DNA from 3 places in the Halomonas sp. M1 genome. Region 3 is predicted to be linked to each of the others. Evidence: riboswitches for the same ligand, from Rfam matches in the RefSeq annotation. Region 3 holds a riboswitch; each other region holds the start of a gene.
What was found. A riboswitch is a leader RNA that binds a small molecule or an ion and turns the genes downstream of it on or off. The one in region 3 is predicted to bind thiamine pyrophosphate.
Positions count from the first base shown of each region.

Region 1: linked by a shared signal. The riboswitch ahead of P8S54_RS12935 (sodium:solute symporter family protein) and the one ahead of thiM (hydroxyethylthiazole kinase) in region 3 are both predicted to bind thiamine pyrophosphate.
Region 2: linked by a shared signal. The riboswitch ahead of tenA (thiaminase II) and the one ahead of thiM (hydroxyethylthiazole kinase) in region 3 are both predicted to bind thiamine pyrophosphate.

Region 1 is NZ_CP121119.1:2,791,426-2,802,261, forward strand. Features, by position in the region: gene P8S54_RS12905 (antibiotic biosynthesis monooxygenase) at 1-262, shown strand, start outside; gene P8S54_RS12910 (glutathione S-transferase) at 469-1,140, shown strand; gene P8S54_RS12915 (EAL domain-containing protein) at 1,146-3,764, shown strand; gene nhaD (sodium:proton antiporter NhaD) at 3,826-5,304, opposite strand; gene P8S54_RS12925 (LysR family transcriptional regulator) at 5,520-6,488, opposite strand; gene P8S54_RS12930 (sodium-dependent bicarbonate transport family permease) at 6,631-7,572, shown strand; TPP riboswitch at 7,664-7,775, shown strand; gene P8S54_RS12935 (sodium:solute symporter family protein) at 7,857-9,302, shown strand; gene P8S54_RS12940 (LLM class flavin-dependent oxidoreductase) at 9,348-10,628, opposite strand; gene P8S54_RS12945 (3-oxoacyl-ACP reductase) at 10,640-10,836, opposite strand, start outside.
Region 2 is NZ_CP121119.1:1,490,679-1,501,514, reverse strand. Features, by position in the region: gene P8S54_RS06775 (CsbD family protein) at 1-56, shown strand, start outside; gene P8S54_RS06770 (BCCT family transporter) at 403-2,031, shown strand; gene P8S54_RS06765 (NAD(P)-dependent alcohol dehydrogenase) at 2,184-3,263, shown strand; gene thiC (phosphomethylpyrimidine synthase ThiC) at 3,280-5,196, opposite strand; gene tenA (thiaminase II) at 5,249-5,917, opposite strand; TPP riboswitch at 6,003-6,159, opposite strand; gene P8S54_RS06750 (hypothetical protein) at 6,158-6,322, opposite strand; gene P8S54_RS06745 (GNAT family N-acetyltransferase) at 6,547-7,047, shown strand; gene P8S54_RS06740 (DUF87 domain-containing protein) at 7,094-9,160, shown strand; gene P8S54_RS06735 (IS110 family transposase) at 9,644-10,687, opposite strand.
Region 3 is NZ_CP121119.1:2,687,940-2,698,775, reverse strand. Features, by position in the region: gene P8S54_RS12520 (hypothetical protein) at 1-448, shown strand, start outside; gene P8S54_RS12515 (hypothetical protein) at 600-749, shown strand; gene P8S54_RS12510 (ABC transporter ATP-binding protein) at 746-1,480, shown strand; gene P8S54_RS12505 (metal ABC transporter permease) at 1,464-2,345, shown strand; gene P8S54_RS12500 (zinc ABC transporter substrate-binding protein) at 2,387-3,487, shown strand; gene P8S54_RS12495 (cupin domain-containing protein) at 3,608-4,303, shown strand; gene P8S54_RS12490 (DUF6164 family protein) at 4,284-4,649, opposite strand; gene gloA (lactoylglutathione lyase) at 4,651-5,184, opposite strand; gene P8S54_RS12480 (DUF2237 domain-containing protein) at 5,375-5,749, shown strand; gene P8S54_RS12475 (hypothetical protein) at 5,921-6,265, shown strand; TPP riboswitch at 6,359-6,451, shown strand; gene thiM (hydroxyethylthiazole kinase) at 6,476-7,300, shown strand; gene thiE (thiamine phosphate synthase) at 7,290-7,934, shown strand; gene yegQ (tRNA 5-hydroxyuridine modification protein YegQ) at 7,910-9,280, opposite strand; gene P8S54_RS12455 (DMT family transporter) at 9,439-10,314, opposite strand; gene P8S54_RS12450 (serine hydrolase) at 10,408-10,836, opposite strand, start outside.

The DNA of each region.
Region 1 (10,836 bases), 100 kb from region 3:
GGTTACCCCGCCCCGCTGGAAGCAAGCGGTGGCCGTTTGGTTGGCGTTTTTCCCTGTCTCATTAATGTTTCAATGGTTATTTGGCGGCGCCATCGCGGATTGGGCGTTAGTTCCCCGGGTAGTTGTCAGCACGCTAATGCTTACCCCGGTTATGGTGTTTGTTTTTATACCGCTTTCGATGCGTTTATTAGCCCCCTGGTTACAGGGTAAGTGGTCGTTGGGTGACCTTTTATCGAAGTGGCGGCATGGGCAAAAAGTATAGGTTAGTAGGTCGGGTAAATAGCCAATAGTAGTGCTCTATTTGCACTAACATCGTGCAATTAATTACTTTTGGTTAAAAAAGTAAGCTTTGCTTACTACGTCCATGGGGTTCAACGCTGCAAGAGTGCTACGCTATATACGCTTGCAGTAAAAGGATAACTGGCGCTGACCCTTTGGCAGCGTGACAAGTCGCCCCATGGAGTGTTTATGATTCACGTTCATCATCTGGAAAAGTCCCGTTCCCACCGAATCTTATGGCTTCTTGAATTACTAGGCGTTGAGTACGAGATCCAGGTTTATCAGCGTGATCGTAAAACTCAACAAGCGCCAGATGCGCTTAAAAAAATCCACCCGCTAGGTAAGTCGCCTGTTATTACCGATGGCGAATTAACCGTCGCTGAGTCTGGCGCTATTATTGATTACCTTATCAGCCGTTATGGTGAAGGGCGCCTGCAGCCAGCGGAGACTGAGATTAACGACTGGGTAGATTATCGCTACTGGTTACACTATGCCGAAGGCTCATTGATGCCCCTGTTGGTGATGGGCCTGGTGTTTAATCAAATCCCCAAACAGTCACCATGGTTCATTAAGCCCCTGGCTAAAGGCATTAGTTCGACCGTGCGCCAGCGTTTTATTCAGCCACAAATGAACCAGCATTTAGACGTTATTAATAAGCACCTGGGTTCAAAGGAAAACTTCGCCGGACGTTGGCCAAGTGGGGCTGATGTACAAATGAGCTTTCCGCTTCAAGCCGTGGCGGCTACCCAGTCACTGGAAAAGTACCCGCACATTGCCGCGTTTGTAGCGCGTATCGAAAATGATGCTGCGTGGCAGCGAGTAGTCGTGCGGGCAGGCCCGCTCACCATGCCCGGTGAGTAGGGCCGATGATCTCGCGCACGCGAAAACCACTGGGCGTCCGCTTTTCGCTTACTGAGAGCGAGGCTCGGTGTTACCCCCTCCGCTGGCTTACCGGCGCTATGCTGGTAAGCATGTGGCTATGGGCCCCTTCATCGTTGGCGAGTGAAGCGCTACTTGTTGGGGTCTACCACAATCCACCGAAGTTATTTGCTGACAACCAAGGCCAGCTGCGGGGGGTATTGGGTGAGTTGCTAGAAGCGATTGCTGAGGAGCAGCAGTGGCATTTAGAGAGCCTTAGCTGTGAATTTTCACACTGCCTAACGCTGCTAGAGCAGGGCGAGATTGACCTGCTGCCTGATGTTGCGTGGAGTGAGGAACGTGCCCAGCGCTTTGCTTTCCATAATGAACCGGTGCTGCATAGCTGGTCACTGCTCTATCAGCGTGAAGAAATGCGCGTTGAGGCAATTTTGGATCTGGCCCAAATGCGCGTGGCGGTGGTTGAGAATGCCATACAGCAACGTTATTTAGCGGCCGTTACCGAGCGCTTTAATGTGCCGGTAACGTGGGTGTTGGTTAACAGTTTTTCAGAGGGCTTTGAGGCCGTTGCAAGTGATGAGGCTGATCTGGTGGCGTCTAATCACTTATATGGTGATTGGCGTGCTCGTGAATATGGCCTGCGAGAGACGCCGATTATTTTCCAGCCCGCACAGTTATTTTATGCAGCCTCTTATCAAGTCTCTGATAGCGTACTAGAGCGTATCGATACAACGCTCAGAGCCTGGAAACAGGATAGTAATTCTGTCTATTTTGATACGTTACGCGCTTGGCGCGTTTCCACCCCGCCTCCCCCTTTAGTACCCATTTGGCTGTGGTGGGGGGTTGGCCTGCTGACGCTTTTCTTGGTACTGGCCCTGGGCTGCAATGTGCTGCTAAAACGACGGGTAGTGGCTAACCGTGAGCAGCTCGTTACTCATGAAGCGCTATTGGCGACTATTTTGGATAGTGTCGATGCGCATATTTACATCAAGTCACCCTCCTTGAAGTACCGCTTTGTTAACCGGCAAATTAGCGAGCTGTTTGGCTTGCCTGCCGAGAAAATCATCGGCCAGTGCGATGAGGCTTTTTTTGATGCAGCAAGCGCCGCAGAAATGCATCAAGTTGACCGTGAGGTATTAGCGTCGGGCAAAAAAACGACGCTGGAAGAGCACAGCTTGCTCAAGGGTGAAGAGCGGGTGCGTACGTTTTTATCCATAAAAATGCCTCTTGTGATGCGTAAAGGGGAGGCGCCTTGCTTATGCGGTATTTCAACCGAGCTGACAGAATACTTGGAGATGCAGTCGCGCACTCACCATTTAGCCTTTTACGACGCTTTAACGGGATTGCCAAATCGGCGCCTCTTGATGGACTCGTTAGCATTAGTGACGGAACAAGATGATGACGTGTCGACGTTCAGTGCCGTGCTGATTATTGACCTTGATAACTTCCGGCTTATCAATGATATCCAGGGTCATGAGAGCGGTGATCAGCTGTTGATTAACGTTGCAGTGCAGCTGCAGGAGTCGCTTTATAAAGTCATCCAGGAAGCGACCGTTGCGCGGGTAAGTAGCGATGAGTTTGTCGTGTTGTTAAATGCGCTAGGGGAAGAGCCCGAGGTGGCTGCGCTGAGCGCTGAGCGTGTCGCGTGCCAACTGCTGGAAGCTGTTTCCCAACTGCACAACGACCGAGCGCTGCCGGTTAGCGCAAGCATTGGTATTACGCTATTTAAAGGGACAGAGCACAGCATGAATAGCGTATTACAGCAGGCGGATATAGCGCTTCAGCAGGCCAAAGCAGCGGGCGGCAATAAGCTCTGTTTCTTTAATCGGGATATGCAAACCAGCGTACTGGAGCGCGCCAGTTTAGAAGGTGACCTGAACCAAGCAATGGCGCGTAACGAATTGGCGCTTCACTATCAAGTTCAGGTTGACCATCGCAGCGTGACGGTCGGAGTAGAGGCGCTGCTTCGCTGGTACCACCCGCAGCGCGGCTGGGTGTCTCCCGGGACCTTCATCCCTTTGGCCGAAGAGAATGGCCTAATTTTACCCATTGGCTACTGGGTACTTAAATCCGCCTGCGAGCAGCTGGCGAAGTGGGCTGTCCAGCCCGCCTATTCATCGTTGACGATTTCGGTCAACGTCAGTTCAGTGCAGTTCCAACACCCTGAGTTTGTGCGGGATTTAGAGGCGTTATTAGCTGAAACTCAGGCGCCGCCAAACCGTTTGATATTGGAAGTAACCGAGAGCCTGCTCATGCGGGAGCCGACCAGAGTTCGCAATACCATGCTTAAGCTGCGTGCCCAGGGCATTCGCTTTGCGCTGGATGACTTTGGTACGGGCTACTCGTCGTTGAGTTACTTAAAGCGCTTGCCACTTGATGAGCTCAAAATCGATCAGTCGTTTATTCGTGAGCTGCTGACCGACAAAACCGATGCTGCGATTGTGGATACGACGATTCTGCTGGCAGCAAGCCTGGGCCTAACCGTGGTGGCTGAAGGAGTCGAGAAGAAAGAGCAGTTGGAATGGCTGCGGGGGCATGGGTGCTACCGCTACCAGGGGTACCTGCTGGGCAGACCAACGCCAATCGAGTATTTATTTGAAGCTTACTAAAACGCCCGCGCAGCGCTTGTAGACGCTTGGCGCGGGCATTAGGTGTTATGGCGGTTATTTATTAATTAAAGACAGTAAAGCTGTCGGCGTTAAGCCACAGATGCACGAGGATACTGGCGATGTAACCGAGAAAAATAACCGGTGCCCAGCGCAGGTGGCCCATAAAGGTGTAAGCGCCGCGAGCTTGGCCCATAACGGCCACTCCTGCTGCTGAGCCAATAGAGAGTAAGCTGCCGCCTACGCCCGCGGTTAACGTGATCAATAGCCAGTGGCCGTGGGACATCTCTGGCTGCATGGTGAGTACGGCAAACATCACCGGAATGTTATCCACCACCGCCGATACGATCCCCAGCACAATATTGGCCCAGGTAGCGTCCCAGCCTGTGTAAAGCGCTTCGGAAAGCAGCCCAAGGTAGCCCATGAAGCCAAGACCGCCCACGCACATCACCACCCCGTAGAAGAACAGCAGTGTGTCCCACTCGGCGCGCGCCACGCGGTTAAACACATCAAACGGTACCACGCTGCCTAGCTGCTCAAGCTTTTTGTTGTCTCCGCGGCGGCTATAGCGTTCACGCTTGCGCTCCAGCGAGCGGGGTAGCGTGCGGCGCAAGTAATAGCCAAAGAACTGCAAATAGCCAAGCCCAGTCATCATGCCGAGTACCGGTGGGAGGTGTAGCAACGTATGGCACAACACAGCGGTGGTAATCGTCAGCAGGAACAGCGCGATAATTCGCCGTGCACCGCGCTTTAGCCATACATCCTCATAGACGCTGCTGGGTTTCTGATCCTTGATAAAGATGCTCATGATGACGGCAGGAATCAGGAAGTTAACCAAAGAGGGCAGGAACAGGATGAAAAATTCCTGAAACTGAATAAGCCCCGCTTGCCAGACCATCAGCGTGGTGATGTCCCCGAATGGGCTAAAGGCCCCGCCGGCATTGGCGGCCACCACAACGTTAATACAGGCAAGATTAATAAAGCGCTTATCACCTTCAGCCACTTTGGTGATGACAGCACACATGAGTAGCGCCGTGGTTAGGTTATCGGCAATGGGAGATAGCACAAAGGCGAGGCCACCCGTTAGCCAGAACAGCTGGCGGTAGCTAAAGCCTTTACGCAGCATCCACGAGCGCAGCGCATCGAATACCCGGCGCTCTTCCATGGCGTTGATATAGGTCATCGCTACTAGCAGGAACAGCATTAGCTCGGTGAACTCCAAAAGGGTCACACGGAACGCATGTTCTGACGTTTCCGACATGCCATTTTGGACGTACACCCAGCCAATGAGTCCCCAAATGATACCGGCTGCTACCAGTACAGGCTTGGACTTGCGCATGTGGATTTTCTCTTCAGCCATAACTAACGCGTAGGCCAAAACGAAAACTGCGACTGCAAAGAAGCCGATAACAGACGTGGTTAAATCAATATCTCCGGTGACGGCAAAAGCCGCAGGGCTTATACCGAGTAGTAAAGCTGCAAACAGAAAAAGCCAGCGGCGAGAAACTCGCGGCTGGCTGGGGTCTTGCTGCAACATCAACATGATGGGCTTTATCCTAATAAAGATTAGAAGGGGAGAGGGTTAATCGCGGCTAGTTTATCAATCCGTGTTGCATTGCAATACGGAATAAAAACGAATGAAAACCGCTAATAAGGCAGGTATTACGTCTTTTTTTAGAAACTAATTATTTTGCTAATAAAAAACATAAGATTTTGTTGAAATAGCTATCGCTGATATTTTCCGGAGCTCGCTAGTGACTAGTGACAGCGACTATGCTCATGCTCTCTGTGAAGCAGCGCATCCAGTTCATTGCATATGAAGCGTGGCTCGATCCACTGGGCAAGATGTGCGTTGACATAGTGAAGAAAGCGCTGGGCGGATTGGGGAAGCCGCTGGTCATTGCGGACAATCATCTGCCAGTGGCTTTCAATGGGTAAACCTTCTACCGGAAGAATCGATATCTCGGGATGCTCGCTTGGCAGAACATGCTCTGATAGCACCGCGACCCCCATGCGCGCCGCCACGCCAACGCGAATCGCTTCATTGCTGGCCATTTGCAGGGTTTTCTTCATGGTTAGCCCATGCTCTTGTAGCCAACTTTCCAGTAGCATACGCGTGGCTGACCCCGGTTCGCGCAGCAACAAGCGCTCATTAAGCAGCTGCTCCATGGTGATTGATGAGTGCTGTGTAAGGGGGTGGCCAGCGGCAGCGATGGCCACCAGCGGGTTGCGCATAAAGCGTGCTGCCACGGCATGGGCAAGAGCAGGCGGATGGCTAAATACATAAAGGTCGTCTTCTTGACGCTCAAAGCGTGCCAACACTTGGCGGCGGTTGCCAATATGTACCGTTACGTCCACCTCAGGAAACGCCTGGCTAAACGGGCCAAGTAAGCGTGGCAATACATATTGGGCGGTATTCACCAGGGCAATACTAAAGCGCCCCTTGCTGCCTTGCTGAAAATCACTGAGTTGATCTGCAAAGTCATCAAAACGGCCTAAGACATCCCGGCTTGCCTGATAAAGCGCCTGCCCGGTGGCCGTCATGGTAAGCCCTTGTAGATGATGCTCCAGTAGTGGGCTACCAACTGCCTCGCTTAGCCGCTTTAGCTGTTGGGATACCGTCGGCTGGGTGAGGTGCAGCTGTCTTGCGGCTTCGCTGATTGATCCGCAGCGCACGACAGTGACATAGACTTGAAGTAGTCTAAATGTCAGGTGGCGAATGTTCATGGCTCTAGGCGCTCCTGAGGTACCCTTTGGTTACGCCAGCTAGTATAGATGATTATCTATGACTATCTTTCAAGTTATTATTAGTTGTCACCCGTAAATCCCCGCAAAATGCAGCCTCTTTTAACCCTGTGGAGCGTCAGCGATGCCAGATATTGTGGTGATGTTTTTCTTACTGGGGCTTATAGCAGGGGCGGTGAAGTCTGACCTGCAGGTACCCAAAGCCACCTACGACACGTTAAGCCTGCTGTTAATGCTGACCATCGGCTTAAAGGGCGGTATGGCGCTGCACGGGAATATTCATTGGGGATTGGTACCCGAGCTATTAGGCGTTGCGCTACTCTCTGCTTTAACGCCGCTGCTGCTAATGCCGGTGCTGCGGCGCTGGGTACGCCTTTCCCCGGCGGACAGCGCTAGTATCGCCGCCCACTACGGCTCGGTCAGTGCGGGAACGTTTGCGGTGGCGCTGGCCTATGTGGAGGCGCGGCAGCTGGCCGTGGGCAGTGAAGTCACACTCTATTTAGTAGCCATGGAGCTGCCTGCCATTATGGTGGCGATTGCGCTATTTAGGCGCCATCAAGGCGCAGCGGTGAAAGAGAGTACTCGTAAGCTTTGGCATGAGACGCTCACCAACCGTGGCGTGATTTTGCTGGCAGGCGGTGTGGTCATTGGAACGCTCTATGGGCCCTTCCAAGGGGAAGAAGTCACTGCGCTGTTCACGGGGGCGTTCAAGGGGGTGTTGGCGCTGTTCTTGTTGGAGATGGGGTTAACCGCTGCGCAAACTTTGCGGCCAATGCCCTGGCATCACTGGCGCTTGGTGACCTTCGCCCTCATCACGCCGCTGCTGCTATCCATGCTGGGCATTCTCATGGGCACGGCATTGGGACTCCCGGTCGGCTCGGTGGTCATTCTGGCGGCACTTGCTGCAAGCGCTTCTTATATTGCTGCTCCCGCTGCGATGCGCGCGGCCATTCCCCAGGCCAATATCGGCCTAGCGATGCTCGCCTCACTGGGGATTACCTTTCCGCTCAATGTCATGCTGGGCATACCGCTTTACCACATGCTTATCGAATTATGGTTGAGTTAGCGTCCGATAAGCTAGACGTTGCTGAGTCGGTCGCTGGGAGGTGCCCGTGGGCATCCTCAATTGACAGCGCCCGTCTCAGCACCTAGGGTAGCTGCTGTCCTAGGGGAGCCTGCACTGGCTGAGACTCCACCGCCATTTGGCGTTGGTAACCCTTAGAACCTGATCCGGGTCATGCCGGCGAAGGGAAGGATGTAGCCTAACAATACTCCCTCTTTGCTTTCGCCTGCCTGCCGTGCGCCCACTGCACAGCCCGGTCTAACAACAGGCAAAGAGGACCCGCTTTCATGATGCTTGACCCTATCTGGACTGGCCTGTGGCTGTCGCTATGTGCCGTTGCGCTAGCTGTGCCAGGCCTGCTTTATGCCCGCCGTCATCGCGATAATCTTGAAGACTACATTATCGCCCGCAATAGCCAGAATACCCGTGCCACGGTGCTAACACTGGTCGCGACCACGCTGGGCACCTGGATTCTGTTTGGCCCCGCCCAGGCCGCTACCTGGGGTGGCATTGGTGCCGTGCTAGGCTATGCATTTGGTTCGATGGTGCCCAGGCTAGTGATGATCCCTCTTGGCCGACGCATGCGCGAGCTGATCCCCGAAGGCCATGGCTTGACGGAGTTCGTTATCCACCGTTATGGCCGTACCATGTACGCATTCACGCTCGTGATTATGCTGTTTTACCTCTTTATTTTGTTGGCCGCTGGGTTAACCGCTGTTGCCCGTATGGTGGGTCTGCTGGCCCCTATTCCGCTGTGGGTAACGGCCAGTGTGGTGATGGTCGCCACGTTGATTTATACCTTTTACGGCGGCCTGCGCGCGTCCATTTACACGGATAAGCTACAGATGGTGGTGATTATGCCACTGCTAGGGCTGCTGCTGGTGTTTGGCTGGCAGGCTGCCGGTGGCGTTGCGCCAACGCTTGCAGGGCTTGCCGAGAGTGCGCCACAGCTCCTGCAGGTGAGCGATATAGGCGGTATACGCGCAGGGTTAACGTTCTTTCTTGCCGTAGCGCTTACCGGGCTCTTTTACCAAGGTACGTGGCAGCGTATTTACGCGGCGAAAGATACCAAGGTGCTGCGCCGAGGCTTCTGGATTAGCGGTGTATGCAGCTTCATCGTGGTGGCCCTGATGGGGCTATTTGGGTTGGCCTTTGTAGGGCTGGGGCTTGAAGGTGACGGCTCTGTGGCGCTGTTTAGCGTGCTATTGGCGGATGTGCCGTTATGGTTCGCTTTAGCGCTGGTGCCGTTGGGCCTCGCGTTGGTGATGAGTAGCGCGGACTCCACCATTAGCGCAACGTCGAGTATTATTGCTGTGGATATGGGGCGGTTACTCCCCAACGCCAGCAGTGCTTCATTGATGAGTATGTCACGCTGGTTGATTGTATTGGCTGCCATCCCGGTTACCTGGGTCGCCTCCCAGGGGTACAGCGTGCTTTATCTATTTTTGCTCGCTGATTTGCTCTGCTCAGCCGCTGCATTCCCGGTGTTTTTTGGGCTTTTCTATCGCCGTTACACGGGTCTTAACGCGGTTATCAGTACCGCGCTGGGGCTTGTGGCGGGATTGGCAATGTTCCCTGCACCCGGAGCGAGTACGGCAACCTTATTGGAGTCTTTCCTACTAGCGGCGCTGGTGCCCGTGGCGGTGTCGTTGCTGCTCTTACGTGTACTGCCGTCACGCCCAGCGTATGATTTTGGCTTGTTGCACACGGCAGTGCGCCGCTTTAAGGGGTGAATGCCGGGCAGTCGATATAGCGCTAATATGGCCGCCCGGCATCGCTTACGCTGTCGGGCGGGCCAGCCCCAAATGGTCACGCAGGGTGTTACCCGTGTACTCACGGCGGAATAGCCCACGTGCCTGCAGCAGTGGAACGACCTGCTCAATAAAGTCCTCAATACTACCCGGTAGCGTCGGCGGCATCAGGTTGAAGCCGTCTGCGCCGCCGCCCTCTACCCAGCGCTGCATCTCATCTGCAATCTGTTCGGGTGTGCCCACCATCGTGCAGTGGCCTCCGCCTGCCGCCAAGCGGCCTAATAGCTGGCGTAGTGTCGGGGCTTCGCTTTCGATAATGCGCAAAATAGTGGCATAGCGTCCTTTAGGCCCAGCAAAAGCCTCCAGTGGCGGCAGTTCTGGTAACGGTGCATCCAGCTCCCAGTGGCGGCAATCCTGACCGATAAATTGGCTTAGCTGATGCAGCGAATCTTCGGTGGGTAACCGCTCATCCAGTTCACGCTGCTTTGCCTTTGCGGCGGCCTCGGTGGACGCTACATATGTGACCAGCCCAGGCATAATCGCCACTGGCGCGCGGCCAGCCGCCCGCACGCGGGCTTGAATGTCTTGGTAGTAGGCTTGCGCCGAGGGGAGGTCGTAGGCCACCGCATAAATCGCTTCTGCATAGCGCGCTGCCAAGTTGCGCCCCGGTTCAGAAGCACCCGCTTGAAACAGCACAGGATGCCCCTGGGGTGGTCGCGGTACGGTTAGCGGGCCATTGACTAAAAAGTGTTCGCCATGATGATCAATGGGCCGCACTTTGCGTGGGTCAGCATACTGGCCTGCTCGGTCGCAGCGTAACGCATCATCCGCCCATGAATCCCAGAGCGCTAACACCGTTTGCGCAAACTCTTCAGCGCGGGCGTAGCGCACCTGCTGAGGAGGCATGGCCTCAAAGCCATGGTTGCGCGCTTCGCTATCAAACATCGAGGTGACTAAGTTCCACCCCATGCGCCCGTTAGAAATATGATCTAACGAAGCGAGCATTCGCGCCGCATGAAACGGGCTAAAAAACGTGCTGGAAATCGTCGAAATCAGGCCGATGTGCTCGGTGGCGCGGGCCATAGCGGATAGCGCCGTCAACGGTTCTAAAAACCACTGAGGCCCTCCGCTCACGTTGCCTGCGGCATGGCCATCGGCAAAAAAGACGGCGTCTAATTTTCCGCGTTCAGCGGTGCGTGCCAGCGACTCATAATAGCCAATGTCACCCATGCGCTCGGCAGCAGAACCCGGTTCGCGCCACGCGGCCTTGTGATGCCCGCAGCCCATAATGAAAAGATTGAGATGCATCGGTGTTGTCATTAGTTTTTAACCAACCCGCCATCGACCACCAAGTTTTGGCCGGTGACAGCCCGGCTCCAAGGCGATGCGAAAAACAGCGCTGCATCTGCAAACTCTTCCGGAGTAGTGACGCGGCGCAGCGGGGTGTTGGCAGCGATGAGGTCGAACACCGCTTCAGGCGTAGCCGCTGAGGCATCGGTGGTGCGCAGCAGCCCGC
Region 2 (10,836 bases), 1.2 Mb from region 3:
CGAAAGGCGAACTGCAAAAAGGCAAGGGTGAAGCCAAAGATAAACTGAAAAAGTAATAACGCTTAGCAAATACTTAGCAGTTATTAATACAGGGGCCTTCGGCCCCTGTATGCGTTTACACAAACTGATTTTAAAAAGTAGTTATTAAAAATAGTTACCGAAAGTAGTTATCGCTGTAATGCTACGCCCCGCAGCGTCCAGCGTTTCCCACCATGGGCTGTTTATCACTACCCAAAAAGCAGATTTACCACGCTCATCACCCAGCTTACTCTGCACCATCTTCCCTAGGCGCTGGCCACGCATTTGGCGTTAAGCTTTCTTGCAGCCATAAAGGTGCATTGGGTTGGTGTCGCTATATGTTTAGAATAAAACAAAAACCAAAAGACTTAATGAGGAGATGTGATGTATCGCCAAGCTACGTCGGGATTGTTTAAGGGAATGAATGCCCGCGTCACGCTTATCGCCATTATTATGGTGGTGGTTGCTTTGGGGTATGGGGCGTTTTTTACTGAGCATCTTGCAGAAGTCCTTGATCGTATCCGTGGCACATTGAACCCCTTTCTTGAGTGGTATTACGTCTTGCTGGTGGCATTTTTGCTGCTGTTTATGATCTGGCTAGGCGTTGGGCGTTACAAAAACGTGCGCTTGGGGGGCGATTTTGAGCAGCCTGAGTTCACGTTTTTCTCCTGGGTTTCGATGCTGTTTGCCGCAGGCACCGGGGTCGGTATTCTGTTCTGGGCGGTCGCGCAGCCCATTTTGCAGTTTCAAGAAAACCCCTTTATTGCCGAAGGCATGAGCCCAGAGGCGGCGCGGGTGGCCATGCGGCTTACCTACTTCCACTGGGGGTTGAACGGCTGGGCGATTTTCTCCTTTGTTGCCCTCGTGCTGGCGTACTTTGCCTATCGGCGCAACCTGCCGTTGACGGTGCGCTCTGGGTTGGAGCCCATTCTAGGCAAGCGTAACCATGGCCTATTGGGTGACATGGTCGACCTACTCGCGGTGTTTGGCACCGTGTTCGGTATCGCGACGACCCTGGGGCTAGGCGTTCAACAAATGAATGCAGGGTTAGAAGCCGTGTTTGGGCTGGAGTCCTCGGTCAAACTACAGCTGCTGATTACCGCGGTGATTATGAGCGTGGCGACCTTCTCAGTGGTCTCCGGTGTTAAGCGTGGTGTGCGCCTACTTTCAGAGGCGAACTTCTGGCTGAGCATTGCGGTCGTGGCATTTATGCTGTTGTTTGGGCCTACCCAGTACCTCATTGCACTCACCATCGAGTCTGCCGGTGACTACCTGCAAAACATATTCGGCATGACCTTTCATACCAACGCGACCGTTGCTGACGGCTGGCAGTCAGAGTGGACGGTGTTCTTCTGGGGGTGGTGGCTGGCCTGGTCGCCGTTTGTCGGCATGTTTATCGCACGGGTGTCCCGTGGTCGTACCTTCCGTGAGTTTGTGATGGGCGTGCTGCTGGTACCTACCGTAATCACCATTATCTGGATTGGCCTGTTTGGTGGCACCGCGCTCTATCATGAACTGTTTGGGTCGGGCGGCATTGTCGAAGCGGTAGATGAAAATGTCGCAACTGCGCTATTTGCGACCGTATCAGCGATGAACTTAGGCATATTGGGCGTAGGGCTATCAGCCGTATTAGTGGTGCTGATTGCTACCTACCTGATCACCTCTGCCAATGCGGGCACGCTGGTGATTAACACAATTTTAGCCGGGGGCGACCCGGACCCGCCCACCGCGCACCGCATTATTTGGGGGGCGGCGCTTGGGCTGCTCACGGCTGTCATGCTGCTGGCTGGCGGGCTTGAAACGCTGCAATCTGCGGTCATCATGGCGGCGCTGCCGTTTTCAGTTGTGGTGATCTTAATGGTGTTTGGGCTGCTTAAGGCGCTGCATGGCGAGCGTTTTGCCGCACGTACCGGTTCGCGTGCCGAGGCACCGCGTGAACCGTGGGCCGACCTGGATGATGCTGGCACCCAGGCAACGCCCGTTACGCCGGATGAAAACTTTAAGCGCAATTAACGCCCTGGTGGGCGCTGCAGCTAGCCGGGCAGCGCTTGTCGATTAACGCACCACAACGTGACATGGCGCATGTTTAGCGGCTATCAATAACCGCTTAATCACCTACGCTTAAGAGTGACGTGTTATGACTCCTCTTACTTAAGGTGTGCGCCATGCCTACCATGATGAAAGCGGCGATTTTTGTTGAGCCAGGCCGTATTGAAATTGACGACAAGCCCATTCCCGATATCGGCCCCAACGATGCGCTAATGCGCGTGACTACCACCACCATCTGCGGTACCGATGTCCACATCTTAAAAGGCGAATACCCGGTTGAGCGTGGCCTAACCATCGGTCACGAGCCGGTGGGCGTGATTGAAAAACTCGGCGCCAACGTTAAAGGCTACCAAGAAGGCCAGCGGGTGATTGCCGGTGCGATCTGCCCCAGCTTTACCTCTTATGCCTGCCAGGATGGCTGCTCCTCGCAAGATGGCGGCCACCACAGCCACGGCTATAAACCGATGGGCGGCTGGCGCTTTGGCAACACCATTGACGGCGCCCAGGCGGAATACTTATTGGTGCCCGATGCCCAGGCCAACCTCTCGCCCGTGCCGGATGGCTTAACCGATGAACAAGTGTTGATGTGCCCCGACATTATGTCGACCGGTTTTGCAGGCGCAGAGGCGGGCGGTATCAACATTGGCGACACCGTAGTGGTGTTTGCCCAAGGCCCCATTGGGCTATGTGCCACGGCAGGGGCACGGTTACGCGGGGCCGGGATGATTATCGCGGTAGACGGTGTGGATGAGCGATTAGCGATAGCCAAACAGATGGGTGCGGATATCACGCTGGATTTCCGTAAAGTGGATGTCGTGGAAGAAATTCTCAAGCTGACCGGTGGGCGGGGTGTGGATGTGGCTATTGAGGCACTTGGCCTACAGCAAACCTTTGAGTCTGCCTTGCGGGTGCTAAAACCTGGCGGAACCCTATCCAGCCTGGGCGTTTACTCCGAAGACTTAACGATTCCTCTGGGTGCTTTCTGTGCGGGGCTGGGTGATCACAAAATCATTACCTCACTGTGCCCTGGCGGCAAAGAGCGCATGCGCCGGCTGATGAGCACCATCGCCGCCGGGCGCCTAGATCTTGGCCCCATGGTGACCCACCGCTTCGCGCTGGAGGATATCGTCGAAGCCTACGATCTTTTCTCCCATCAGCGCGATGGCGTATTAAAAGTGGCGCTAAGCACTGCCTAGCGCCGTGGATGGCGGGCTACACCTCCTGGTATAGCTCGCTGCCTTCCCGGCGGAACTTCTCCGCCTGCTCCTGCATGCCGCGCTTCACCGCTTCCGCATCGCTCTCGGCGGCGTTCTCAGGTGTGCGATCCCGGTAGGTATCGCGCACTTCCTGGCTGATCTTCATGGAGCAGAACTTCGGCCCGCACATCGAGCAGAAGTGCGCCACCTTGGCGGAATCCTTCGGCAGGGTTTCATCGTGGAATTCCCGCGCGGTATCCGGGTCTAGGCCCAGATTGAACTGGTCTTCCCAACGGAACTCGAAGCGCGCCTTAGAAAGGGCGTTATCACGACGCTGCGACGCCGGATGGCCCTTGGCTAAATCTGCCGCGTGGGCAGCAATTTTGTAGGTAATGATGCCGGTTTTGACGTCATCTTTATTGGGCAGGCCCAGGTGCTCTTTCGGCGTCACGTAGCAGAGCATCGCACAGCCAAACCAACCGATCATCGCTGCCCCAATGCCCGAGGTAATGTGGTCGTAACCGGGGGCGATATCGGTAGTGAGCGGGCCGAGGGTGTAGAACGGCGCTTCGTGGCAGGCTTCAAGCTGCTTATCCATGTTCTCTTTGATCAAGTGCATGGGCACGTGACCGGGGCCTTCGATCATTACCTGAACGTCATGCTTCCAGGCGATCTTCGTCAACTCGCCCAGGGTTTCGAGTTCAGCGAACTGCGCTTCATCGTTGGCATCCGCGATTGATCCGGGGCGCAGGCCGTCGCCAAGGGAGAACGCCACGTCGTACTGCTTGCAGATCTCGCAGATCTCCTCGAAGTGGGTATACAGGAAGCTCTCCTGATGATGGTACAAACACCACTTCGCCATAATAGAGCCGCCACGGCTAACAATGCCGGTGACGCGGTTGGCGGTGAGCGGCACATAGCGCAGCAGCACGCCGGCGTGAATGGTGAAGTAATCCACGCCCTGTTCCGCCTGCTCAATCAAGGTATCGCGGAAGACCTCCCAGGTGAGGTCTTCGGCAACGCCGTTTACTTTCTCCAGCGCCTGATAGATGGGCACCGTACCAATCGGCACCGGCGAGTTGCGGATGATCCACTCGCGGGTTTCATGGATGTTCTGGCCGGTGGAGAGGTCCATGATGGTGTCTGACCCCCAGCGGATGCCCCAGGTCATTTTATCGACTTCTTCTTCAATGGAAGAGGTGACCGCCGAGTTACCCAGGTTGCCGTTAATCTTCACCAGGAAGTTACGGCCAATAATCATCGGCTCGGATTCTGGGTGGTTGATATTACAGGGAATAATCGCCCGGCCACGAGCGACTTCATCGCGCACGAACTCCGGGGTGATCTCTTTGGGCAGGCTGGCGCCAAAGCTCTGGCCCCCATGCTGATGGCCCAGAATGCGCTCTACTTCTGCAGTGCCCAACGCCTGGCGGCGCTGGTTTTCGCGGATGGCAATAAATTCCATTTCTGGCGTGATGATGCCCTGGCGGGCGTAGTGTAGCTGAGTAACGTTTTTCCCTGCTTTGGCACGGCGCGGGGTGCGGGTTAGGTCAAAGCGCAGCTGGGCAAGCGTTGGGTCGTTGGCGCGGCGCTTGCCGTAATGGCTGGTGGGGCCGTCTAAAAACTCGGTGTCGTTGCGCTCCTCAATCCAAGTGCGGCGCAGTTCTGGCAGGCCCTTGCGCAAATCAATGCGGGCGTCTGGATCGGTGTAAGGGCCGGAGGTGTCGTACACCAGCAGCGGCGGGTTCTGTTCATCAATGCTGCTGGTCTTAGTGGGTGATAGGGTAATTTCCCGAAACGGCACGCGGATATCCGGCCGCGAGCCTTCTACGTACACCTTGCGCGAGGCGGGCAGCGGCGCCACGGCGGCGGCATCTACCTGGGCGGTTTCGGCTAAAAAGTGGCTGGTTTTACTCTTGACGGTCTTATTCATTTCGGTGGTCTTCCTTTGTTTTTGGTGTTTTTAGGTCGTGCGTGAGGGGGGGTTATTCGCTGAGTTCCAGGCCCATCTGCCAGAAGTCGATTTCCAGGCGCGTGGCATCGCGGAAGATTTTGGCAAGTTCAGCAAAGCGGGCAGGGGTGACATCGGCCAAGCGGGCATCGAGCCATTCAAGCTCCGCCTGCATAGCGGCCTGAAACTCTTCGCCTTCGTACATGGCAATCCAGGCGTCAAAGGGGTTTTGCGCGCCGCGCACCGTGGTTGGCTGAGCGTTCAGCCAGTTGGCGATTTCGCCGTAGCCCACTAAGCAAGGGGCCAGCGCTACGTGCAAATCGAGCAGGTCGCCACGGTTTCCGGTATCCAGCACATAGCGGGTGTAGGCCAGGGTTGCGCGGGCTTCTGGTAGCTCGGCAAGCTCTTCTTCGCTGATGCCCCACTCTTGGCAAAAGCCCACGTGCAGGCCCAGCTCCACATCCACAATGGCTTTTAAACCTTCATGGGCTTGGCGCAGGTCGGCAAGGGTGGGGCTTTTGTAGGCGGCCAGCGCATAGGCGCGGGCAAAGTGGATCAAAAACAGGTAATCCTGCTTCAGGTAGTGGCGAAACGATGCATCAGGCAGCGTGGCGTTGCCCAGCTGGCGCACAAAATCGTGCTCAATATAGGCGCGCCAATCGGTTTGGCAGGCGGTGGTGAGATCAGTAAAGTGGTAGCCCATGATGCCTCCGGTAGTGGTGATCCGGAGGTAGGCGATAAAGATCGAGAAGATGGCGTGGAAGGTGGCGTGCAGTCGTGAAAGCTAGCCAAGGCCATCGCTTGATCCCTACGCCGGTACCCGCGCGCTCATCTAGGAGCAGCGCATTAGCCGGATCAGGTTCAGCGGGACCAGCGCTTTGGCAGTATCAGCAGATACGCCCTGCGCCATCTCAGCCGGATTCACCGGCACCCCGTCAAGCAGTTAGTTAGCGGAGTCTAGGCTGCGGGTGGGGGAGATGCAAGGGGGTAAGTTAAGTGCAGTGTGCCGCAAATTGTGAAAGCGAATCCAGTAGCAGTAGGTTTTCTCAGTACGGAAGCTATAGCGCTTGACCCGCAGGCTCGCCTTGACGCGTTCCATCAGTTTCATAAGAGCCACCCTTGGTGGCTGTCCATAAACACAGTTTTATTGAACAGGGCAAAACACGCAAGCACGCGGATTTTGGTTATGTAGCCAAAATTCGCTTTGCTTTCAATGGAATTAATGGGGTAAAGTCAATTTTGTGGCTGCATAACCTCAATCAATGTGCCCGCACGTTCATTGAGGTTATGCAGCAGGGGATATAATCACTGTTATATCGCTAGGAGAGGAAAGTGTTCAAGGTAGTAAGAGCAGTTTTTCCTGATGATCTAAATGATGTTCTTGATTTGTACCGCGAGTATGTTGCCAGCACCTCGGTAGATCTTTCTTTTCAAGGTAATGATCAGGAATTTAACCACTTACCTGAAAAGTATAGCTCTGAAGAGTCAAAGATCTTTTTGGTGAAAAAAGACAGCAAGCCTGTTGGGTGTGCTGCATTTCGGAGATTGGATGAGTCGGTCTGTGAAATGAAGCGAGTTTATATCCAACCAAGTGCTCGTGGCCACAATCTGGGTACACTGCTAGTTGATAGAGTATTGCAAGAGGCTGTTATCAGTGGCTACAAGAAAATTTGTTTAGATGTTCTTCCAGAGTTCAAAACTGCTTTGAAATTATACAGATCATATGGATTTGTTGAGCATCCACCCGTAACGAACAATCCTGTTCCAGGAACGCACTTTTTGGGTTTGGAGTTAGAGCAATATAACCAAGCATTGCAGCGGACGAGCCGCTGAATGCAGCGTTATGTGCTACGAGTTATCGATCAATCTTGGATGACAAATGACAAAAAAATATAGACTCACGTTGATAGCACTCTCGCTTATTACTCTACTCATAGTCGGACGACTACTGACTGGGGGATTTTCCTTCATACTTGGTCAGTTTTGGTTTACGTCAGGATTGCTTTTACTCGTATTGCTATCTCTCATAGACCAACCGCATTTTTCTAAAGATTCCAACATCTTTGTTAACGCAGTAACAGCGGGTATTTCGTTATTGTTAGTGGATACCCCTGACAGGGATTTTTTATACTGGGGGTTTTTCTCTGTCACTATTTATCTATTGTTTTCAAGTTACGGGCTGCTTTGGTTTCGCCAGCTACCTTTAGCTGATGAAAACAAACTTATTCGATTCTTATCTAGACTAAACCGAGAAATTGGAAAGCCGGAAGCCCTTTTTTCTGCGTTCTTCTTGTGGGGTATTTATAAACAGTTTGGTGCGGATTCAAATGAATTTGATGCATTGCTTGTTTTCTGGATTGTTTTCACAATTCTCAATCTTCCATCTCTCGCGAGATCTTTGGAAGATTTGATAACTCCGGAAAAATCAAATCAATCAAAAAGCGCGATAGGTCAAATTTTTGGAGTTAAATCTAAAAACACTTTTTTGGTTAAACTTGCTCCTGCATTAAGTGGCTCTGGTCAATGCCAACCTTTTGACTTCGTTGAATTTAAGCATGGCCCTGAACAGCGGCCCCGGCGAGGTCTGATTATTGAAGAATATATTCTGAATCAGGAGAGCTGGGTTAAAGTCCTTGCAAGTCCTTCTATTGATCACGTTTTTTCTAAAACTCCCTTCGTCGGAGCTGGATCACGTGACGTGGTATATAAAATTGAAGAAGTGCCGACCAATGACCTTCTTGGGCGACTAGTTGGTATAGTTACCGAGCATAGCAAAATAAACTATTTGAGATTTACCTACAACTCAGCTATAGAAGTCAGCGAAGGGCAGTTGCTTGGAGTCAAGGTTGGTTCAACTGAAGTTCTTTATCAAATTGTTGAGGGGGTCACGAGTATTGAAAGTTTGGAACAAAAGAACGAGTCAGGGTTTATTGTCGGAGAGGCAATCCAACTTGGGACGTGGAATTTAGAGAGGCTTCAATTTGAGCAATTCGGCTGGGTTCCTGAGATAAATACTCCAGTATTTTTAGCTTCTAATATTGATGAGCCAACAATAGCGAATGACGAAATTATCGTTGGTCGAATCCCAAATACAAACTACCCTGTTGTACTTAGCAAACCATTGGCAATGTCTCACCATATGGCTGTAATAGGGGTTACAGGTACAGGTAAGTCCGTATTTTCACGGAACTTAATCAGAGAATACCTCAAGGAAGACGACACTAAAGTTATCTGCATAGACTTTACTGGAGAGTACGTAGGGAAATTTGAGGATCTAAATCCTCAGTCTGTTATTTCTCAAGATGTTTCGGAGCAACTTTTCAAAGATATCGACTTCATCGAGCGGGAAATTGGGAATAATTACAATAAAGACACTGAAAATTCACGCGCCAAGAAGAAAGAAGTATCAAGAACAATTTATGATCAGCTTAAAGCGTTCATGGAAAGTGAGAACAAGCTTGCCATCTTCGAATTGCCACATGTTGAAAATACTTCCGGAGTATTGACGTACACCAAGACATTCTTCCGCATACTTTTTCACATCGCCAAGACCGAAAATAATTTTGGCAAGAGGTTATGCCTTGTATTGGAAGAGGCACATACTATTGTCCCCGAATGGAACTTTGCAGGCGTATCTGACAAGGCTTCACAGGGCTTACTCAATAGTATCGCCCAGATTGCACTTCAGGGCAGGAAATACAATGTAGGGTTGTTAGTTATTGCACAAAGAACAGCAAATGTTTCGAAGACTATTCTCACCCAATGCAACACTATCGTCTCATTTCAAGAGTTTGATAAAACGAGCAGTGAATTTCTTGCTAACTATTTTGGTCAGGAAATTGTTAAATCCTTGCCAAAACTTAGATTTCGCCAAGCTATTGCTGCTGGTAAGGCATTTCGCTCAAGTGTCCCAATGATTTTTGAAGTCCCTGAGATAGAAGAATGAGATGCGCACATAACACCTATGAGCCTTCTCTCTGTCAATAGGCCGCAGTGTTTTTTATTGGCCGCGTCAGCGGCCAATGGCAAGTCCCTGAGCTAGTGATCCTACTTCATCTGTCATCGTTGGCTGTGAGTGGCTTACAGCAAACACCTATTGAGGCTCTCTTAACGTGGTGGTTTACCACTGCCAGACCGGGTTGCTCCTTGCAGGTGGGTCTGGGGCACTAGACATTCATCGGTTAACCAGCCTCTGTCCTATTCAAAAAGCGGGTTACTTTACAGTCCCAGTTAGTTTCAGGTTCAGCGCCGGTGTAAGCCCACTCGCTCAGGGTATTGGTGCACGCCAGCAGGATGGATAATCAAAGCGACGGGCTTCGAGTTGGGTGTAGAAGTCGGGGTTCAGATCTCAAAATCAGTCAACAGACACCCTATTTCAGCACACTCCATGATGATCCAGTTAGACGTTGATCATCAGCCTGCTGCGTGACTAACTCGTTAAAAAGCGTTGTTCATCAAACACCTTCTCGTTCTTTAACATGAAATAGACCGCACGCCCGAGCTTGTGGGCCAGAGCTGATAACGCTTTGGCTTTACTCATGCGTTTCTGGAAGCGTTGCAACAGCTTTTGTGCGCCTGGATTGCTGCGCAGATAAAGCACCGCAGCCTCAGAAAAAGCCCACTTCAGATGGGCATTACCAATCTTGTTGCCCTGGGTGCCATAGGTCTTACCGGCCGATTCGGCTTTGCACTTGATCAGTCGGGAATAGGAGGCGAACTTCTGGACAGATTCAAAACGTCGAATATCACCCACTTCATACAGAATAGTGAGGGCCAGAATACGGCCAACGCCGGGAATGGTTTTTAATAAGTGGTAGTAGGTCGGCTGATGCTTTTTGGCCTGCTTTTCCAATAGCCATTCCACCTGGCTTAGTTCCCGGTGGTAGCACTCTAAAACGGCCATATCTAGATCGATATTGCGCTGAACGAGCGGGTCATCAAAGGTTCTGCCTAGTTGCTCTCTGGCACTGACATTTTTTAAATTGACCTTGTTGGGTGGCAGGTTGTACTGACTCGTGGTGTTGACCACATGAGCTTTGAGATCCGCGCCGTGGCGAACGAGTCCAGTTCGACGGCGAAGCAGGTCACGGGTAGCTCGCATGCTGCGTGGGTAGACATATGCAAGGGGAAAATTACCGCCTCGAATAAGCGCCGCAATTTTGTAAGAATCCACGCGGTCATTCTTGGTTTTACCACCATGAATGGCCTTCATATAAAGGGCATGGCCGAGAATGAAGGTAATGCCCTGGTCTTCACAGAAATCAGCGATCCAGTACCAGCAGTGCATGCATTCGGTGCCGATGACCAGATCGTCCAGGTAAGGTTCGATCAGATGAAGCAGAGGTTCTGGTTTGGCTGGAATCTCTTTATGCAGAAGGGTTTCGCCCTGCTGATCCAGGATGCAGACATATAAGCTACGGGCATGCAGATCAATTCCACAGTAGTGACGGTGAGTGCTATTGTAAAAGTTCATTGAGTCTTCTCCTGTTAGGTTTGGTCGCCTTTTCAGCTTAGCCAAACGGGCTGAGCTGGGGGAGAAGGCTCAATGAGTATCAAATCGCTGCTGGCGGACAAATTTTCCGCTGCGCTCCAAATTTGCCGCAGAGCGCGGCGTTATGCATT
Region 3 (10,836 bases):
CGACCGCTTTGATGCGCGGGTGGGCACTATAAAGTCCGCCTTGGCACTGGGTGGCATGTTGGCTGACCGCCAGCCACACCAAGCGGCACTGGTTGAGTATGAGCGTTTAAAAGCACGTGGCGAGCTAAGCGGTGTACAGGCGTTAGGGTTGGAGCTTGCTCAAGCTGAACGGACACGCCGCGGCGTTGAGGCGCGCATTAGCTCGCTAGTAGTCAACACCCTTGCCGGGGCCGTGATCGCCGCTGATGGCCGCGAGCGGGACGGTGCGGTGAATTTTGCTACCGGCATGTTAATCAACGAGCTGCAAATCTGGAGCCAGCCTAACCAAGCATCAAGCGCGATTAACCGCTTTCAGCCTGCCCGCATGTCGTTAGGGCCTGTTACGCTAAATGGCGAGTACGCACTGCTTATCTCCCCGCAGCACATTGGCGCCACATGGCGCTATTAGCACTTTTCTACCGGCATTTCTCTACCGTTAGTGCTTTTTTCTTACCACATTTGCCATTGTCAGTACGGTGGGGGCGCGTAAAATACGCGCCAAACTTTTTTGTTTTACTAAATGTTATGTTATAACTTATTAATCGTAGACGGAGTCATCCATGAGCGAGCGAACGCATCGCCATAATCGCGAAGGGCCCTGCCACTTTTCACTGATGTCACTTTCCGCCACCAAACGGCTTGGCTTAGTGGTTCTGCCGCTGCTGGTGCTGTGGGGGTTGGTGGTCTGGGCGGGTGGGTGGCCATTATGAGCAAGCCCACCCTTTCACGCTTGGAACTGCATGACCTCCACCTTGCTCAGGGCGGGCGCACCGTACTCGAGCATGTAGACGGTGATTTTAAACCCGGCGCGATTAGCGCTCTGATTGGCGCCAATGGCGCCGGTAAAAGCACGCTGATTCAAGCCATTATGGGCGAGTTACGGCCTACCAGCGGCAAAGTAGTGTGCACGGTTGATAAAGCCCGCCGTGCGTGGCTGCCTCAGCAGTTGGCGCTAGACCTGACCTTCCCCATGAGTGTGGAAGAGCTGGTAATGACCGGCAGCTGGCCAAGCCACGGGGCGTTAAAAGGCTACTGCGCGGCGCATTATCGTAAGGGCCGCGAAATTATGGCACGGCTGGGTATTTCCCACTTGGCCCATCGGCCGCTAGGCGAGCTTTCCGGTGGTCAACGCCAGCGGGCTCTGATTGGCCGCACCCTCATGCAGGAAGCCGAGCTGCTACTGCTTGATGAACCGTTTGCCAACGTGGATAGCGATACGGTGGATATTTTGATTCGCATTTTGCGCCAAATGGCCGACGACGGCACTACGATTATCGTGGTGCTGCACGATATGGATCATCTGCGCCGCTTGGCAGATGAGGTGCTGATGCTAAACGGTGGGCATGCGCGCTGGATGGCGCCAAGTGCGCTTAACCATCAGCATGCGCCAGCACAGGTGGTGCCATTTACCTTAGGGGGGCATCATGCTGGCACTGCTTGATGCGTGGTTTATTGCGCCCTTCGATTACGGGTTTATGCGCCGTGCCGTGGTAGGTGGCTTAGCGCTTTCATTAGCGGCCCCGCCCCTTGGGGTGTTCTTGGTGCTGCGCGGTATGAGCTTGATTGGCGATGCCATGGCCCATGCCATTCTGCCCGGTGTGGCGCTAGGTTTTCTACTGGCGGGCTTTTCGCTTCCCATTATGAGCGTTGGGGGCGTGCTGTTTGGGCTGCTGGTGGCACTGCTGGCGGGGGCGGTTTCCAAAATGGGCGGGCAGCGGGAAGACGCTGCCATGGCGAGCTTCTTTATTATCTCGCTGGCCGCTGGGGTAATGCTGATCTCGATTGGCGGCAGCAGCGTGGATTTAACCCACGTGCTGTTTGGCTCAATTTTGGCGATTAACTCCACGGCGCTGGTGCTGATTGCTTCGATCAGCACACTGATTGTACTGACCTTGGCAGTGATTTTCCGCGCACTGGTGGTGGAGTGCTTGGACCCTCTGTTCCTACGTGGGCAAAGCGGCCGCAGCGGCTGGGTACACAGCGTGTTCTTGGGGCTGCTGGTGCTGAACTTAACCGCCGGCTTTCAAACCCTGGGCACATTGATGGCCGTGGGGCTAATGATGCTGCCCGCGACATCGGCACGTTTTTGGAGCAAGCGCCTAGAGGGCTTGATCGGCATTGCCATTGTGTTGGCAATGATCGCGAGCACAGGCGGGCTGCTGCTCTCGTTTCACCTGGATATTCCCTCTGGGCCGAGCATTATTTTGCTGGCAGGGGTGGGCTATCTACTGTCGGCACTGTTCGGCCGCTACCACAGCTTAGCCGCTAAGCTGCGGCGTAAAACAACGCCGCTTGCGCTTGAATAGGTGCCATCACGTTTATTACTTAAAATGGTAAGGAGTGTTGTATGTCGCTTTCCTCTTCCTCGCGCTGGCTCGTAGGTGTCTCCGCAATGCTGGCACTACCTGCGGCCATTGCTAACGAGCGGGTTAACGTTGTCACCAGTTTCTCTATTTTGGCTGACATGGTCGAAAATGTCGGTGGCGAGCACGTTAACGTTACCTCGTTGGTCGGCCCCGATGGCGATGCCCATGTTTACTCCCCTAGGCCTGGCGATGCCCGCGCATTAGCCGAAGCGGATGTGGTCGTTTTTAATGGCCTGCTGTTTGAAGGCTGGATGGAGCGATTGATCGACGCAAGCGACTACTCGGGGGTTTTGGTAACCGCCACCGAGGGTATTAACGCCCTTGCATATAACGAGCACGATGAGCACGGTCATGACGATCATGGGCACGACCACCACGGTCATGATGATCATGGGCACGGTCATGACGACCATGACCACGGGCATGACGACCATGACCACGGGCACCACGATCACGAACATGGCGATGATGACCCTCACGCTTGGCAGGATCTGCAGCAAGCTAAGGTGTATGTAGCGAACATTCGTGATGCCTTAATGGAAGCCGATAGCGCTAACGCCGATACTTATCAGGCCAATGCCGAACAGTACCTCGCTGAAATGGCAGAAGCAGATGCTGAGATTCGTGCTCTGATTAGTGAAATACCCGCCTCTGCCAGTGTGATTACCGGTCACGACTCGTTTGGTTACTTCTCTAGCGCTTATGGGGTGAACTTCCTTTCCCCAGTAGGGCTTTCCACCGAAGCTGACCCAAGCGGTGCCAGCATGGCGGCGCTGGTGGACGTGATTGAGCAGGAGAATGTTAAAGCGTTGTTCCATGAGAACATGACCAATCAGTCGATCATTGTTCAGCTAGCCGAAGAGACTGGCCTACCTATTGCCGGCACGCTCTACGCCGATGCGTTGGCAGCGGAAGGTGAGGCCCGTACTTACCTAGGCATGATGCGCCATAATGCGCGTGTGCTACACGATGCGCTGGCCGAGCCGGGTCATGACGATCATGGTCATGATGACCACGACCACGACCACGACCACGACCACGACCACGACCACGACCACGACCATCATGGTCATAGTCACTAAACGTCACTGCACACGTTTAAAACCGCCGAACAGGCGGTTTTTTTTGCATTGCATTTTAGCCCTGGGATAAGGAGACTTGTCAGTAATCCCTCGTCTTCACCCCAGCAAAGAGCCCTTACCATGCGCCTGAACGCCGATTTTAGCCACTTTGCCTGTGTTACGCCGGAAGAATATCGTTGGGTAGCGTCTCCCAGCGCGGGCGTGGAACGGATGATGTTAGACCGCGTTGGCGATGAAGTAGCCAGGGCTACCAGCCTAGTGCGCTACGCGCCCAACAGCCAGTTTAGCCATCACACCCATGGCGGCGGTGAGGAAATCTTGGTGCTTGAGGGGGTATTTGCCGATGAGCATGGCCGCTACCCCGCTGGCAGCTATTTGCGCAACCCGATTGGTACTGGGCATACACCCCAGATTGGCAACGAAGGCGCGTTAATTCTGGTTAAGCTGCATCAATTTGATAAAGATGACCTTCTGCAACTTGCCGTCCCCGCCCACCGCTTGCCCTGGCAGCCTGACCGCCGCGCTGGCCTTACTTACAAAATGCTGCATACCTACCACTCAGAACAGTATGGCCCAGAGCGGGTAAGCCTGGAGCGCTGGGAAGCCGACGTAACAGTCTCCTACCCTACTCTTAGCGGCGGGTTAGAGCTCTTTGTACTGGAAGGGTCGCTGTGGGAAAGCAGCACCGAGTACCCTGCAGGCAGCTGGTGCCGCTACCCCGCTGGCGCCGCACTTCAACTTAAAGCAGGCGGCAGTGGTGCACAGCTTTATTTAAAACGCGGCCATTTGGCCGCCGTTAGTCTATCAAACCTATAAATGGCAGTAGCGTGATCAGGATAATCATCACAACGGCTACCATAACCAGCAACACTTGAAACGGATGCGCGGCCAAGCGCCGCCATAGCGTTGGCGCTTCTCCCCTGGCAGCGGCATCATCATACGCTTGCCGAGCCTTCACTTGGCGTTCAGCCTGGTACTCTGCCAACGCTGCCTCTGCCGCTTCACGTTGGTGGGGGTTGCGAAGCCAGATGGCATCTACCCCCAGGCGAAAAAACCCCGCCTGGGTTTCGTAGATGTCAAAGCCGCGTTCATCCAGTAGTTGGCGAACTTCCAGCGCCTCTTCATCCGTTACGTGTCGTAGCCGAAATAACAAATGGGCCATATTAGTCGCCCATCGCCGCCATGCGGTCTGCCTGAATCACTTCAATCCAGTAGCCATCTGCGTCTTTGACGAAAATAACGTCCTTCATTTTGCCCTGGTCGGCACGCTTAACAAAGGTAACGTTATGCTCGTCAAACCATGCTTGGGCGGCTTCCAAATTCGGTACGTTAAAACAGATATGCCCAAAACCTTGCGGCTCTGCATTGCCATCGTGATAAGCAAAATCTTGCTGGTTTTCGGTGCCCCAGTTATGAGTTAGCTCTAGCAGGCCTTTTTGGCTGAATGTCCAGGCGGTACGCGCCTGGGTCTCTTCGGGTACGTTATCCCCCGCGGCCACATTACCTAGAAAATAGAGCGAAAACTGCATCTCCTCAAAGTCCAGGCGCCTTAATACCTGCATACCAAATACCTTCGAGTAAAACGCCAGAGCACGCTCGGGGTCTTTCACCCGCAGCATGGTGTGATTTAAGCAAAACCCTTGGGTTTGCGGTGCGACGGGGGCAACCCCTGGGTGCTGTTCACCTTTAAACGACATGGGTCTCTCCTGCGGCTGAATTAACCAATACAAAATACCCTAGAGGGGCGTAAATACTTTGACGAAGCGGTTACTTTGCACAAGGCTTTAGAGTGCTGAATATCATCACCTCATAAAGCGCTTTTCTACCTCAACGATACTTTATGAAGGCAGCATTTAGCGAATTCTAGCCTTTACCAAAGGAGACCGCATGTCCCGTGACCGTAATGTACTGGGTGAGCCGCTAACTCCCTGCTGCCACTCTCCTAAAACTGGGTTCTACCGCGATGGTTTTTGCCGCGTGGGGGCCGATGATGCAGGCGTTCACTCAGTGTGCGCCATGGTGACAGAAGAGTTTTTAGCTTTCTCACGTGCTCAAGGTAACGACTTAATCACCCCTCGCCCTGAGCATAAATTTCCCGGTTTGACCCCCGGCGACCGCTGGTGCCTCTGCGCCCACCGCTGGGCCGAAGCCGCTCAGGTGGGTCTTGCGCCACCGGTGATTCTTTCAAGCACCCATGAGCGGACGCTAGAAATTATTCCGCTGATTAAGCTTCAGCAGCATGCTCTGGACGCAGTGCGTTAACCACAAAGCCGTACAATCGATATATAGTGACTGGAAATTTTATGCAAATCTTCTACACTTGCGTATCAAATGCTTTACAAAACGAGTCTAAACCGGACTCTTTAGAGACGACTAACTTTCTCTTTAACAACCGTTAGATGACCCGCGAGCGGGGTCAATCTGGAGCTTGTCATGACTGCAATCGATATGACCCTGGGCGACCGACTAACGCTGAAGCAGCTGTCTCATGTGCTGCAAAACGGCTTTTCACCGATAGTGGAAGTCGAGTCGATGGATGGTATCTACAAAGTACGCTTTCATCACGCTAATGGCGTCTCTGATTTATGCAACAGTGAAGGTCACGTCAGCACTTTTATGGGCACCGGTGAAATCCGCGATGCCCTTGGCCAACTAGGGCTAACACATGGTGTGCTTACCTTTGCCGACCAGTGCGGCGATGAGATGATCGGTGTGGAAGGCAAAGCGATAACGCCGGACGAGATGCTTACCTATGGAACGCGTATTTCCTTTCGGTAGTCACGTACTTAGCTAGTCTCGTAGCTGCCCGTTTTTGGAAAGCACTTCCGGCAACCCAAAGCTTTACAGATCCGTTTAAGCCAAGGATAGTAGGCCCCACGACAGGGGCGCCGTTATGACGGCTGAGAAGCACCCTTTGAACCTGAACCGAATAACACCGGCGTAGGGAGTCGTGGTGCCTCTACACCACCTCCCTGCCGGGAGGATGCTATGACCTCACGCTCCTTGAGCGATTACCCCCTAGGCGGTTATCTTGAAGCGCTGCGTTCCTCTACGCCGCTAGTGCACTGCATAACCAACTATGTGGCGATGAACAGCACCGCCAACATACTGCTCGCCGCCGGCGCATCACCTGCCATGCTTCACGCCGTTGAAGAAGTCGCCGACTTTACGGCGATTGCTGGCGCGCTATCAATCAATATAGGCACTATCTCCTCTACCTGGGCGGACGCCATGCTAGTGGCTGCGAAAACGGCCCATCTCCAAGACATCCCGTGGGTATTAGATCCAGTTGCCGTGGGTGCCACACGCTTTCGCCAAACGCTATGTGCTGAGTTACTCACCTACCAGCCGACGGTGATTCGTGGCAATGCGTCAGAGATCCTGGCGCTTGGAGGATTAGCTGGCCAAGGGCGCGGGGTAGATGCCACCGCCTCTACCCAAGACGCTTTTACCGGGGCTATTGCGCTTGCTCAACGCCATGGCTGTGTAGTGGCGATGACCGGCCTAGAGGACTTTGTGACCAACGGCCACCACCACTATCGCCTCACAGGTGGCCATGCGCTGATGCCTAAAGTAACCACCCTAGGGTGTGGCCTAAGCGCCTTGGTAGCAGGCTTTGTAGCGTCAAATCGTGAGCGCCCTTTTGAAGCAAGCATCGCCGCGCTAGCCTGCTTTGCCCTGGCAGGTAGCCGAGCGGGAGAACATGCCACCGGCCCTGGCAGCTTTCAAGTCGCGCTATTAGATGCGCTGTATCAACTCACCCCCAATGACCTTTCTACCTTTGCCCAACTGGAGGCAGTGCATGCCGTTTGATCTCTCGCTTTACTTGGTAACCGACGCGAACCTTTGCGCCTCTTTTGGCCTAGAGCAGACAGTAGCGGCCGCGGTGCAGGGCGGAGTCACTATCGTGCAGCTACGCGACAAGCACGCCAGCGACGCGCAGATGATTGCCCAGGCGAAACGCCTGAAAACACTGCTTGCGGGAAGCGGCGTGCCGCTGATTATTAACGACCGCCTTAACGTAGCCATAGAGAGCAACGCCGATGGCCTGCACGTGGGCCAAAGCGATACGGCGGTGCAGGAAGCCCGCCAAGCGCTAGGCCCTAATGCCATTATCGGCCTCTCTATTAACACACTTTCCCAGCTCAAGGCCGTCCCGGTTGAGCTACTGGACTATGTAGGCTTAGGGCCTGTATTTGCCACAGGTAGCAAGCAAGACCACGCTCAACCGATTGGCTTTGATGGACTGGCACAGTTGGCTGAGGTTTGCCCGCTGCCCAGCGTGGCGATTGGTGGTCTAAAGGCTGAGCACGCAGCGCACGCTAAAACCGCAGGCGCCAATGGCCTTGCGGTGATTTCAGCCATCTGTGGTCAGCCATACCCGCGCCAGGCGGCGCAGGCGTTTTCAGCGGTGGAGCAGACTCAGGAAGCAGGCATTCCTAGCTGAACAGCGGGAATAGACGCCGCTGGCTTGAGATCGCGCATTAGCAAGGCAAACTCAAGCTGCCCAGGCTGAATGTCAGCCCCAGGTACCGGGATACGAACCCGGTGCCCAGAGCCGGGGGCAGCACGCAAGCCTTCGCCGCGCTGGTTCTCTATGTACTCAAGCGCAAAACGGCGATTGCCACCGGGCAGCATTAGCTCCATGCTGTCGCCTGCTTCAAAGCGGTTCTTAACTTCTATATCAAGCATTTCCCGTGATGCATCGTAGCCGAGGACGTCGCCTACAAACTGCTGGTGCACACCGATGGAACTGCCTTGCTCATAGCTCTGGAACTCATCGTGTACATGGCGGCGATAGAACCCCTCGGTGTAGCCCCGATTGGCTAGGTTCTCAAGTTCATCCATTAGCCCCATATTAAAGGGCCGCCCGGCGACGGCGTCATCAATGGCCTGGCGGTAGACCTGGGCCGTCCGCGCGACGTAATAGTAGGATTTAGTACGCCCTTCAATCTTGAGCGATGAGACACCCATCTCTGCTAGCCGTGCTACGTGCTGAACGGCGCGCAGGTCTTTCGAGTTCATAATGTACGTGCCGTGCTCATCTTCATAAACGGGCATCAGCTTGCCTGGGCGTGTCACATCTTCAATCAACGCCGACAACTCATCTTGATCATTCGCCGTTGCCGTCATCCCCGGATTGGCAGGCACCAAATCGCCCGTCTCGTCGTGAGTGGCGGCGACGGTGTTGTATTTCCAACGACACGCATTGGTGCAGGTGCCTTGGTTAGGGTCACGGTGATTAAAATAACCTGAGAGCAGGCAACGGCCTGAATAAGCAATACAGAGCGCTCCATGGACAAAGGTTTCGATCTCTAGGTCCGGGCACTCAGCACGTATTTCACCAATCTCTTCAAGGGAGAGCTCGCGGGATAAAATAATCCGGCTAATGCCCTGACGCTGCCAAAACTTAGCGGCCGCCCAATTTACAACGTTGGATTGTACTGAGAGATGGATCTCTTGTTCCGGCCAGCGATCACGCACCATCATGATCAAACCTGGGTCCGACATAATCAGCGCATCCGGCCGTGCTTCAATCACCGGCTCCATATCCCGCAGGTAGGTTTTTAACTTGCTGTTATGGGGCGCAATGTTGGACGCCACATAAAACTGCTTACCGCGTGCATGGGCATATTCGATGCCACGGTGCAGATTATCGACCTTAAAATCATTGTTTCGCACACGCAGCGAATAACGCGGTTGGCCAGCGTATACCGCATCTGCCCCGTAGGCGAAAGCGTAACGCATATTATTAAAGGTACCAGCAGGGGAAAGCAGTTCTGGGGCTTGCATAAACAGTCACCGTTATCAGGACGATGGCCCGTGGCGCGTCAGCAATCACCAAAGCGCACAGGTTGAAAGGGCCGGATTATAAACAGCCCAAACGTACTGTCTTGTTCAGCTCTCTGCTTTGATGACCTGGATCAAAAAGTAGCGGCAACCAGCGCTATTTAAGCGCTTGGACGGCGCTTTAGCGTTGTGCGCCGGTCATGGTAAGCAATCGCCAAACCACTGCCCATAATCAGCGCACTGCCTACCCACACCCACAGGTCCGGTAGCTCGCCCCAGAACCACCAACCCAGCAGAACCGCCCAAAGCATCGCGGTGTAATCAAACGGTGCAGCGATGGCCGCGGGTGCGAAGCGGAACGCCAACGTAATAAACGCAGTGGCGCCAATACCCAGTACCCCGGCCGCTAAAAACCCAAGCCAGTGCCACGGCTGCGGCGTTTGCCACACCCAGGGTAAACTGACCGCCGTAATAACAAAGGGCACTAATGTCATATAGAACACCATTGCCCAAAGGTGCTCTCTGGCACCATAACGGCGCGCCGTAATCATCATAAGGGCATAAAAGAAAGCGGCCCCCAATAGCGTTAGCGTGCCTAGTTGGAACGCATCGCCCCCCGGGCGCACCACAATCAGCACGCCCACAAAACCTACCAGCGAGGCGATCAGCACAGGTGTGTCAATACGTTCACCCAGCAGTGGCACCGACAGCAGCGTGACAAAAAGCGGTGCAACAAAGGCGATGGCCGTCGCTTCCGCCAGAGGTAGCAAGATAAGCCCCCAGACGAAAAAGATCATCGTCGCGGTGTAGATAAGCCCTCGCACCAAGTGCACGCCTGGTCGCTTCGTGCTTAACTTTCGTAGCCCACCAGCGAAGTAGGCCATCAACGCAATCAGCGGTAACGATACCAGCGTACGAAAGAAAATGATCTGCAGCGGCGAGTGCACTTCGCCAAGCCATTTTGAGACAGCATCGCCCAGTGCTAAAAACAGTACTCCCAGGCACATGCAGAGTATGCCTTTTAACGATGTTGTCATTTGCGCCTCCTCAGTTCATCGGGCTCTGGGTAGCCACTAACCAAAAAAAACCCGCCAACACAGGGTTGGCGGGGCAGTATGTCATCAGTGCGATTACAAACTAGCGTTCACCACCATGCAGTCCATGCCCTGAGCTTGAAGCGATTGACAAGCTTGCCTTGCCCCTCCTTCATCTAACGCCACTACACGGGCACGAAATACCGGTGTCTGACCCTCTAAGGTGTCAATTAGCACACGGCCACCGACGCTGTTAGGTAAGCGTTGCGCCGCTTGGTGAGCAAGCTGTTCAGCGTGAGATGCTTGGCTAAAGGCACCTACTTGAATACCCCAAACACCACCTGAAGCTTGCTCTGCCGCCGGTGCAACCGTAGCCATCACACGCTCTCGCTCAATAAACGCTTGCAATGGATCTGGCTGTGCCGAGGCGGGGGTATCAGTGCTCTGCTCTGACGAACGGGAAAGCTGCTCTTCTACTGCCACTGCTGCCGTTCGCGCAGGAGACAGCGTCGTCGCGACGTTAGC